2 regions of the Streptomyces sp. NPDC005899 genome follow, and region 2 is predicted to be linked to the other one. Evidence: riboswitches for the same ligand, from Rfam matches in the RefSeq annotation. Region 2 holds a riboswitch; the other holds the start of a gene.

What was found. A riboswitch is a leader RNA that binds a small molecule or an ion and turns the genes downstream of it on or off. The one in region 2 is predicted to bind cyclic di-AMP.
Positions count from the first base shown of each region.
Region 1: another riboswitch for cyclic di-AMP. It lies ahead of ABZ371_RS14410 (M23 family metallopeptidase); the one in region 2 lies ahead of ABZ371_RS22065 (transglycosylase SLT domain-containing protein).

Region 1 is NZ_JBEXWB010000100.1:11,975-16,152, reverse strand. It holds partial or broken gene ABZ371_RS14425 (GNAT family N-acetyltransferase) at 1-99, opposite strand, end outside; gene ABZ371_RS14420 (HPr family phosphocarrier protein) at 263-544, shown strand; gene ABZ371_RS14415 (GntR family transcriptional regulator) at 740-1,444, opposite strand; gene ABZ371_RS14410 (M23 family metallopeptidase) at 1,695-2,465, opposite strand; cyclic di-AMP (ydaO/yuaA leader) riboswitch at 2,479-2,646, opposite strand; gene ABZ371_RS14405 (pitrilysin family protein) at 2,885-4,178, opposite strand, start outside.
Region 2 is NZ_JBEXWB010000219.1:2,421-6,598, reverse strand. It holds gene ABZ371_RS22075 (SIS domain-containing protein) at 1-509, shown strand, start outside; gene ABZ371_RS22070 (hypothetical protein) at 571-1,149, opposite strand; gene ABZ371_RS22065 (transglycosylase SLT domain-containing protein) at 1,373-2,272, opposite strand; cyclic di-AMP (ydaO/yuaA leader) riboswitch at 2,277-2,462, opposite strand; gene ABZ371_RS22060 (hypothetical protein) at 2,818-3,054, shown strand; gene ABZ371_RS22055 (SMI1/KNR4 family protein) at 3,176-3,769, opposite strand; gene ABZ371_RS22050 (NAD(P)H-dependent oxidoreductase) at 4,071-4,178, opposite strand, start outside.

The sequences.
Region 1 (4,178 bases), on a different contig from region 2:
GGGCCGGATGCGCGCCGTGCCACCGTCCCGGAGCACCACGTCGGCCTCCCAGTGGTCGGGGTACGCGTAGTGCGGACTCTGCTCCGGGGTCGGCTCCATGGACAGAGCCTACGACCCGGCACACCGGTCGCGGCGGGTCCGGGGGCGGGGCACGCTGGGTGATGTCGCCCGGCGGTGGGCGACGCGCCGTAGCCGGGCACGGCAGCATGCGCCGCATGAGACACTGGTCTAGACAACCCATTGATACGTGAAGGGCAGAACCATGGCTGAGCGCCGCGTCAACGTCGGTTGGACCGAGGGCCTGCACGCCCGCCCCGCTTCCATCTTCGTCCGTGCCGCCACGGCTTCCGGCGTTCCTGTGACGATCGCCAAGGCCGACGGCAACCCGGTCAACGCGGCCTCCATGCTCGCGGTGCTCGGCCTGGGCGCCCAGGGCGGCGAGGAGATCGTGCTGGCTTCCGAGGCCGACAACGCCGAGGCCGCCCTGGACCGCCTGGCGAAGCTGGTCGCCGAGGGTCTCGAGGAGCTTCCCGAGACCGTCTGAACCGGCCGGTTCCCACCGGGACCGCATCGAGCGCCCGAGCCGCGGCACCCCTTCGGGGAGCCGCGGCTCCGCCGTTCCCGGAAGCACTCCCGAATTCCCCAAGGGGAACGCAGGTACCGAAAGGCATGAATAGCGCGATCGGGCAGCGAAAAGAAAGCCCTGCGCGCATTACCTTCTTTGTATACGGCGCCTTTGTTAATGGCGCACGCCTGCGGTGTTTACGGCATGTTGCGAAGTACTCACCCTCGCCGCTCCCGCCCCGCGCGCCGCCCGGTCCGTGCGGCGCAACCGGTGCGCGGCGGTGGCCTGCTCCGCGTGCCGGGCCGCGAGCAGCCTCGCCCTCTCCACGTCACCGCGGGCCACGGCGTCCACGATGGCGCCGTGCTCGGCCCACGAGTCGGCCGGGCGGACCGGCCGCTCCACCGTGTACATCCAGGCGATCTTGTGCCGGAGCTGGGTGAGCAGCGCGATCAGGGCGGGGCTCCCGGACGCCTGCGCCAGCGTCTCGTGGAACCAGCCGCCCAGCGAGCGCAGATCCTCCCCCTCGCCCCGCCGCACCCGCTCCTGACCGAGCCTGACCAGGCCGCGGAGCACCTTGAGGTGCGCCTCGGTCCGGCGCTGCGCCGCCCGGGCGGCGCCCAGCGGCTCCAGGAGCATCCGGATCTCCAGCAGGTCGGCGGCCTCCTGCTCCGTCGGCTCGGCCACGCAGGCTCCGGCATGCCGGCGGGTGACGACGAACCCCTCGGACTCCAGCGTCCGCAGCGCCTCCCGCACCGGGACGCGGGAGACGCCGTAGCGGCGCGCGAGCACCTCTTCGGTCAGGCGGCTGCCGCGCTCGAAGACACCTGAGACGATGTCGTCACGGACCGCCGTGCATACCGAATGCGCGGGAATGCGCATGTCCGAACCTCCGTCTTGATCCCCGCGGAACGCGGCCGACCGACGCCTGTTCTGTGACTCTATTGCAATCCATCGCGATTTCCGACGGAGAGCCGGAATTCATTTGTATTCGCTGCCCGCCGTACGACTCGGCCGCCGGCCGAGACCCACTCCGCCGGCCGGGCACGCCGAAGGCCCCGGCGGGATGCCGGGGCCTGGAGGGCGGACGCGGTGCCGGGCGATGCCGGACCCGTCAGGGCTGCCGGAGCCGTCAGAGCATGACGCCGTGCGCACGGAGGTAGGCGACGGGGTCCATGTCCGAGCCGTACTCCGGCGTCGTCCGCGCCTCGAAGTGCAGGTGCGGACCGGTGGAGTTGCCGGTCGAGCCGGACAGGCCGATCTGCTGGCCCGAGGTGACGCTCTGCCCGACGGAGACGCCGATCGAGGAGAGGTGGCCGTACTGGGTGTACGTGCCGTCCGTCATCCGGAGCACGATGTTGTTGCCGTACGCACCGCCCCAGCCCGCCTCGACGACCGTACCGGCGCCGACCGCGACGACGGAGCTGCCGGAGGCCGCGCGGAAGTCCACACCGGAGTGGCTCCCGGAGGACCAGAGCGCGCCACCGGACCGGTAGCCGGTGGTCACGGAGGAGCCTGCGACCGGGAGACGGAAGGCGTTGAGCCTGGCACGCTCCTCGGCGCGGGCGGCCCGCGCCTTCGCCTCACGCGCCTCCGCGGCGCGGGCCTCGGCCCTGCGCTTCGCCTCGGCCTCCGCCCTGGCCTTCGCCGCGACGTCGGCCTGGTGCCGCTGGGCCTCGGCCTGGGCGGCGATCCGGCCGGCGAGGGTGGTGCCGATGGCAGTGGCCTGGGTGAGCCCGGTGTCGCTGACGGAGGGCGCCTCGGCCTCCGCGGCGAGGGCGGGGGACGCCGTGGCGCCCATGACGCCGGCGGTGGCCAGGGCAGCGATGCCGGCGGCCCGGGCACTGTGGCGCGACAGGCGGCTCGGGGCACGGTGCTTCCCGGTGGCACGGGTGAACGGCATTGAGGGGCTGATCCTTTCCTTCCTTCTCGCCTACCGGGTTAGCTGACGGGTTCGGAGCAGGAAGGTCTCCTACGGGTCCCCGCACCTCTCGTGAGACACGGGCATCCGATTCACCCCAGGGACTGCGTGGGTCCCCGGCTCCCCAGGCTCGCGCCTGACGGGGACTCGGCGATGGCTGCCCGGCGCCGCGGACGCGGCAGATGTCCGACGGACAGCCGGATCGACGCTAGGCCGGACCCCTGTCGATCACCAAACGGACACGGCCTCGTGTCACACATCCCACAGGGCATACAGCACCGGACGCCTTCAAGACGGACAAAAGGGAGCGGGTGGAAGGAACGGACAGAAGGGGGCGGCCCCCGGCGAGCACCTCTCGCCGGGGCCCGCCCCCTTTCTGCCGTCCCGTCAGCCCGGAGGGGTCAGCCGCTGACGACCGACACCTCACCGATGCCCAGCGCCCTGACGGGATCCGCGATCTGCGCGGCGTCCCCGACGAGGACGGTGACCAGACGGTCCACCGGGAAGGCGTTGACCACCGCGGCGGTCGCCTCCACGGTGCCGGTCTCGGCCAGGCGCGCGTACAGCCGGGCCTGGTAGTCGTCCGGCAGGTGCTGCTCCACCTGGTCGGCGAGGGTCCCCGCGACGGAGGCGGCCGTCTCGTACTTCAGCGGGGCCACCCCGACGAGGTTCTGCACGGCGGTCTCCCGCTCGGCGTCGGTGAGTCCCTCGGCCGCCAGGGTCCGCAGGACCGTCCACAGGTCCTGGAGCGCCGGACCGGTGGACTCCGTGTCCACGGAACCGCTGATGGCGAGCATCGCGGCCCCGGTCGCCCCGGAGGACGAGCCGGGCGCCGTCGAACGCAGCACCTGCGCGAAGGCCCGGACCCCGTAGGTGTAGCCCTTCTCCTCGCGCAGCACCCGGTCCAGCCGCGAGGTGAGGGTGCCGCCGAGGCAGTACGTGCCGAGCACCTGGGCCGGCCACACGCTGTCGTGCCGGTCCGCACCGATCCGGCCGATCAGCAGCTGCGTCTGTACGGCGCCGGGCCGGTCCACGATGACGACCCGCCCGGTGTCGTCCGCGGTGATCGGCGGTACCGGACGCGCCCGGCCCGCGTCGCCCGACCAGTCGCCGACCGTCTCGGCCAGCAGCGCGTCCAGGTCCACACCGGTGAGGTCGCCGACGACGACGGCCGTCGCCGTGGAGGGGCGGACGTGCGCGTCGAAGAAGGCGCGCACGGCGGCGGCGTCGATCCGGCGCACCGTCTCCTCGGTGCCCTGGCGCGGACGGGACATCCGGGCCGTGGCCGGGAAGAGCGCCTTGGAGAGCTGTTTGGCGGCGCGCCTGGCCGGATTGGCCTGCTCGTGCGGGATCTCGTCGAGCCGGTTGCCGACGAGGCGCTCGATCTCGCTCTCGGCGAAGGCCGGGGCGCGCAGCGCTTCGGCGACCAGCCCGAGGGCCTTGGCCAGCCGGGACACCGGGACCTCCAGGGACACACGGAGGCCGGGGTGGTCGGCGTGCGCGTCCAGGGTGGCGCCGCAGCGCTCCAGCTCGGCGGCGAACTCCTCCGCGGAGTGCTTGTCCGTGCCCTCGGACAGCGCTCGCGCCATGATCGTGGCGACGCCGTCCAGGCCCTCCGGCTCGGCGTCCAGCGGCGCGTCCAGGAAGATCTCCACGGCGACGACCTGCTGGCCGGGGCGGTGGCAGCGCAGCACG
Region 2 (4,178 bases):
CCGACGAACGGTCGGTCGTGCAGACCCGGTTCGCCACGACGGCCCTGACCCTCTTCCGGGCCCACCTCGGGCTGCACCGCGAGGAGGCCGTGCGGGACGCGGAGACCGCGCTGGCCGAGCCGCTGCCCGAAGGACTGGCGGCGTGCACCCAGTTCAGCTTCCTGGGCCGGGGGTGGACGGTGGGGCTGGCCAACGAGGCGGCGCTCAAGATGAAGGAGGCGTCGCTGTCCTGGACGGAGTCGTATCCGGCGATGGAGTACCGCCACGGCCCCATCAGTATCGCCACGGCCGGGACGGCCACCTGGATGTTCGGCACCGCACCGCGGGGCTTGGCCGAGCAGGTGCGGGCGACCGGTGCCCGCTGGGTGGAGAGCGGCCTGGACCCGCTGGCGGATCTGGTCAGGGTGCAGCGGCTCGCGATCGCCCGGGCACTCGCCCAGGGCCTCGATCCGGACCGGCCCCGCCACCTGACCCGGTCGGTGGTCCTCGGTGGAGCGGCCGGCGCCTGACTTCACGTACGGACGCGGGTGCCGGGCGGGCGGGGCCCGGCACCCGCGTCACGCGACCGGGTCAGGCCTCGTCGAAGTGGGCGTCGAGCGCCGCGTCGAGGTCCGCGGTCCACTGCGCGAGGCTGCTCCGGGCCGCCGCCTCGACCTCCGCGTTGAACCACCGGCGGCTCGACAGGTGGACGGTGACGGTGAACCGGCGCCCGAAGCGGGCGGTCTTGACCTCGACAGCGCCGATCTCGGACCAGTCGAACTCCGCCTCCTGGTCGTCCAGCGTGAACCGGACACCGTCCCGGTCGACCCGGATGGACCCGCGCCGGTCACTGACCTCGAAGACGGGCCCTTCCGCCGCGGGCTCCGCCTCTGCGGGGTCCGCGTCGCGCCCTGCCGCAGAGCCGTCGGCGTCCTCCCGATCCGCCGGGTCGTCCGCCGCGGCCCTCTCGGTGGACTCCCGCGCCTCGTCACCGGCAGCCGCGGCGTCAGCCGGGCTCCGCGACCCGGCGGGCACGTCGGCTCCCTCGGGCGCCTTCTCCGCTTCCTCCTCCGTCCGCGCGGGGGCAGGGGCCGTCAGGCCGGGGATGTACGCCGGGTCCGTGCCCGCGGCGAACGCTGGCTTCGTGTTGGAATCTATGCGCTGCTCCACGGCGGGCAGTATGGACGACGAACCTGTACGTGACCAGTCGCCCGGGAGCCGGGGGCCCAGGACACGTACGCCCGCACCCCGTGCGGGCACTGCGGCCGACGTCCGCTCCGGGCGGCGTGCACAGCCTTCCCGTCGTCCCGCGCACGCGAAGACGGGTGGTGCGGGCCCGTCAGAACCCGCACCACCCGTCAGACGCGGTGGTCCGCTGTCACGCGGTCACTGCTCAGTAGGCACCGAACACGTTGTCGATCGAGCCGTACCGGTCGGCCGCGTAGTTGCACGCTGCCGTGATGTTGGCGACCGGGTCGTAGCTGTCCATCGACGTACCGGGCACGTGGTAGGCCTGGAACGTGGGGTCGATGACCTGGAGCAGCCCCTTGGAGGGGACTCCGTTGATCGCGTTGATGTCCCAGTTGTTGATGGCCAGCGGGTTGCCCGAGGACTCGCGCATGATGTTGCGGTGGATGCCCTCGTAGGTGCCGGGGATGCCGTGCTCGGCCATGACGGCCAGCGACTCCTTGATCCAGCCGTCGAGGTCGTTCGTGTACGCGACCGGTTCGGCGGCTACGGCCTCGGTGGCGACGGCGGCCGGCGCACCCTGCGCGGCGAGCTCCGTGGTCCGCTCGGAGCGGTCCGCGCGGTCGGTGCTCCGCTCGGCGCCGTCCGGGGAGGCGGAGGTGGCGGAATCGGCCTCGGCCGCGTTTCCGGCCTTCTTCCCGTCCTTACCCGCGGCGTCCGCCGCATTACCGGAGGACTTGGCGCCGATGGTCAGCTTCAGGCCGGGGTGAATCAGGTCCGGGTTACCGCCGACAGCCTTTCGGTTGCCGTTGTACAGCTCCTGCCAGCCACCGCTCACGGAATGGTCACGGGCGATCTTGGAAAGGGAATCACCCAAGATCACGGAATAGGTGACGGGTGCGGACTTGTGTGCGGCAATTTCCTTGCCGGACACGGAAGTCGACGTCGTCGCCTTTTCCACGGCCACCGGGTGCGCCGGTGCGGCGGACGCTCCGGTCGCGCCGATCACGGGGAGGGCGAGGGCGGCCCCACCCGTGCTCACGGCGATGATGCCGCGGGTGAGCGAACTGGCCCTGGAACGACGGTGCTTGGACTTTGCGGGCATGCTGAATTCCTCTCCGTCGCCTGCGAAGTGAGCTGTCGGGTTCGGGCTGGAGATGCCCGGCCGCATGCGAATGCGACTTCACCCCGAGCCGTTCCGGATACCGGATCGGCGCTTACCTGGGTCCCCCGCTCCTGCCGTACGAGATGTGGTCGGGTTCCCGGACGGCGGCAGGATTCGGCGTTCCATCCGGAGTGATGGTGACCGTAGGCGAGAAATGCCGAAAGGAACAAGCCCCGAATTCGTGATCACAATTCACAGGCAAGATCAATTCATGCGCATTCATGTAACCGACCCCACACGCCACTCTCAACTTCTCTGGGGCGCAAGGGAACCGGGTGGGGCGTGACAGCGTCCCGGACGCGTGGGGTGACGCTGGTCACGGCGCCCGATAAGGGCGATTTGCGCCGCGCGGCGACAGCGAGGCCCTCGACAACACCCGTATGGAAATTAAGGTATTAACTCAAGAAAGAACCTAAATCGGGCATACGACTCAGTTGCCTCAAGTGTGGGCATACCGAGGGTCGTCGCGTGGAACGCGTCTCCGTATGACCGAAAGCGTGAACCCCGACCTCTCGAAGCCACGGATCACCGTCCTGCCCGTCCAGCCCGGGGACCCGCCCTTCCGCATCGTCGAGATCGACGGCGAGGTCGTCGGCGGGGCGGCCTCGATGACGGACGTGCTGCTCGCCGCTTCGGCCGCCGGTATCACCGTCCACGACCTCGACGACCCGGCCGTCGTGCGGTGGGTGGGCGGCGGCAAGCTCACCTGGAGGCGTCATTGAGCCCGGGGCCCCGGCCGCCGGAGCCGGGGCCCCGTGAGCACGTCATGACCCGGTGGCCGGCTCGGGCCGGTGGCACGTCGGGGGTTGGCCCCGACGGTCCCGGCCCTGCCGTGGCTTCGGCTCAGCCGGCCATCGGCGCACCCGTCCAGGGGTCGAGGCCGGCTCCACGGCGGGCCCGCTGCACGGCCCGGCTGACGAACGTGTGGGGGCGCGTCCGCGCCGTGCCGTCCACGGTCACCGGTGACATGTCGAAGCCGCCGGTCAGCAGTCTGCGCAGGAACTCGGCCATCCCGAAGCGGTACAGCGCGAAAGCGGGCGCGGAGCGGTCTCCGCAGACCACCACGGGCCAGCGGTCGGGGTCCTCGTCCATCGTCAGCCAGCACAGGACGGCGGCCTCGGCGGTAGCCCCCCAGGCGAGCAGGGAACCGGGGTCGAGCAGCAGGTCCGGGCCGGCGGGATCGGCCCACACCTCGTCGGCCTCCGCCCTCCACACCTGCCGTACGGCGACGGTCCGCTCGGCCATGGCGTCGGGCGTCCGTTCCCCCTCCCCGGCGTCCACGGGCAGCGGGCGGTGGACGACGATCGCGTCGTCCACCGAGCCCTCCCCGTAGGCCCGCATGAAGGCCTTGTAGTCCGCCGGGAAGCGGGCACCCCAGCGGGCTTCGGCCACCGCCCAGTCGACCTGCTCGTCGATTCCGTACGTGGTCGGCAGCAAGGGCCCGAGGGCCTCGATGGGCCCCGGTAACGCCGGCCGCCCTCGTCCCGCGCTCCGCCCGATCCGCCGGGTCCGCGGAATCCAGCCGCTCATGCCCCGTACCCGCACCTGGCGACTCCCGCCTGTCCACGGGAGGACCCGCTCCTCCCACAGAATCCAGCGATACGCAGGTCCCATGCATCACACCGCCGCGAGGGCGGGCGGCGGGAGCACCGGCCGGGCCGCGCGCCGAGGCGGTGGGGCGGGCCACCGCGCGAACCCCCGGCCCGCGCCGTCAGGGGGCGCCGCCGGAGGCACACCGTCAGTCCATCAGGCCGGCGGCGACCGTCGCCCCCAGCTCCCAGCAGGCCTCGACGTCCGCCTTTCCCGGCTCGCCGGTGACGGTCACGACATCGGCCGCACGGCGCCA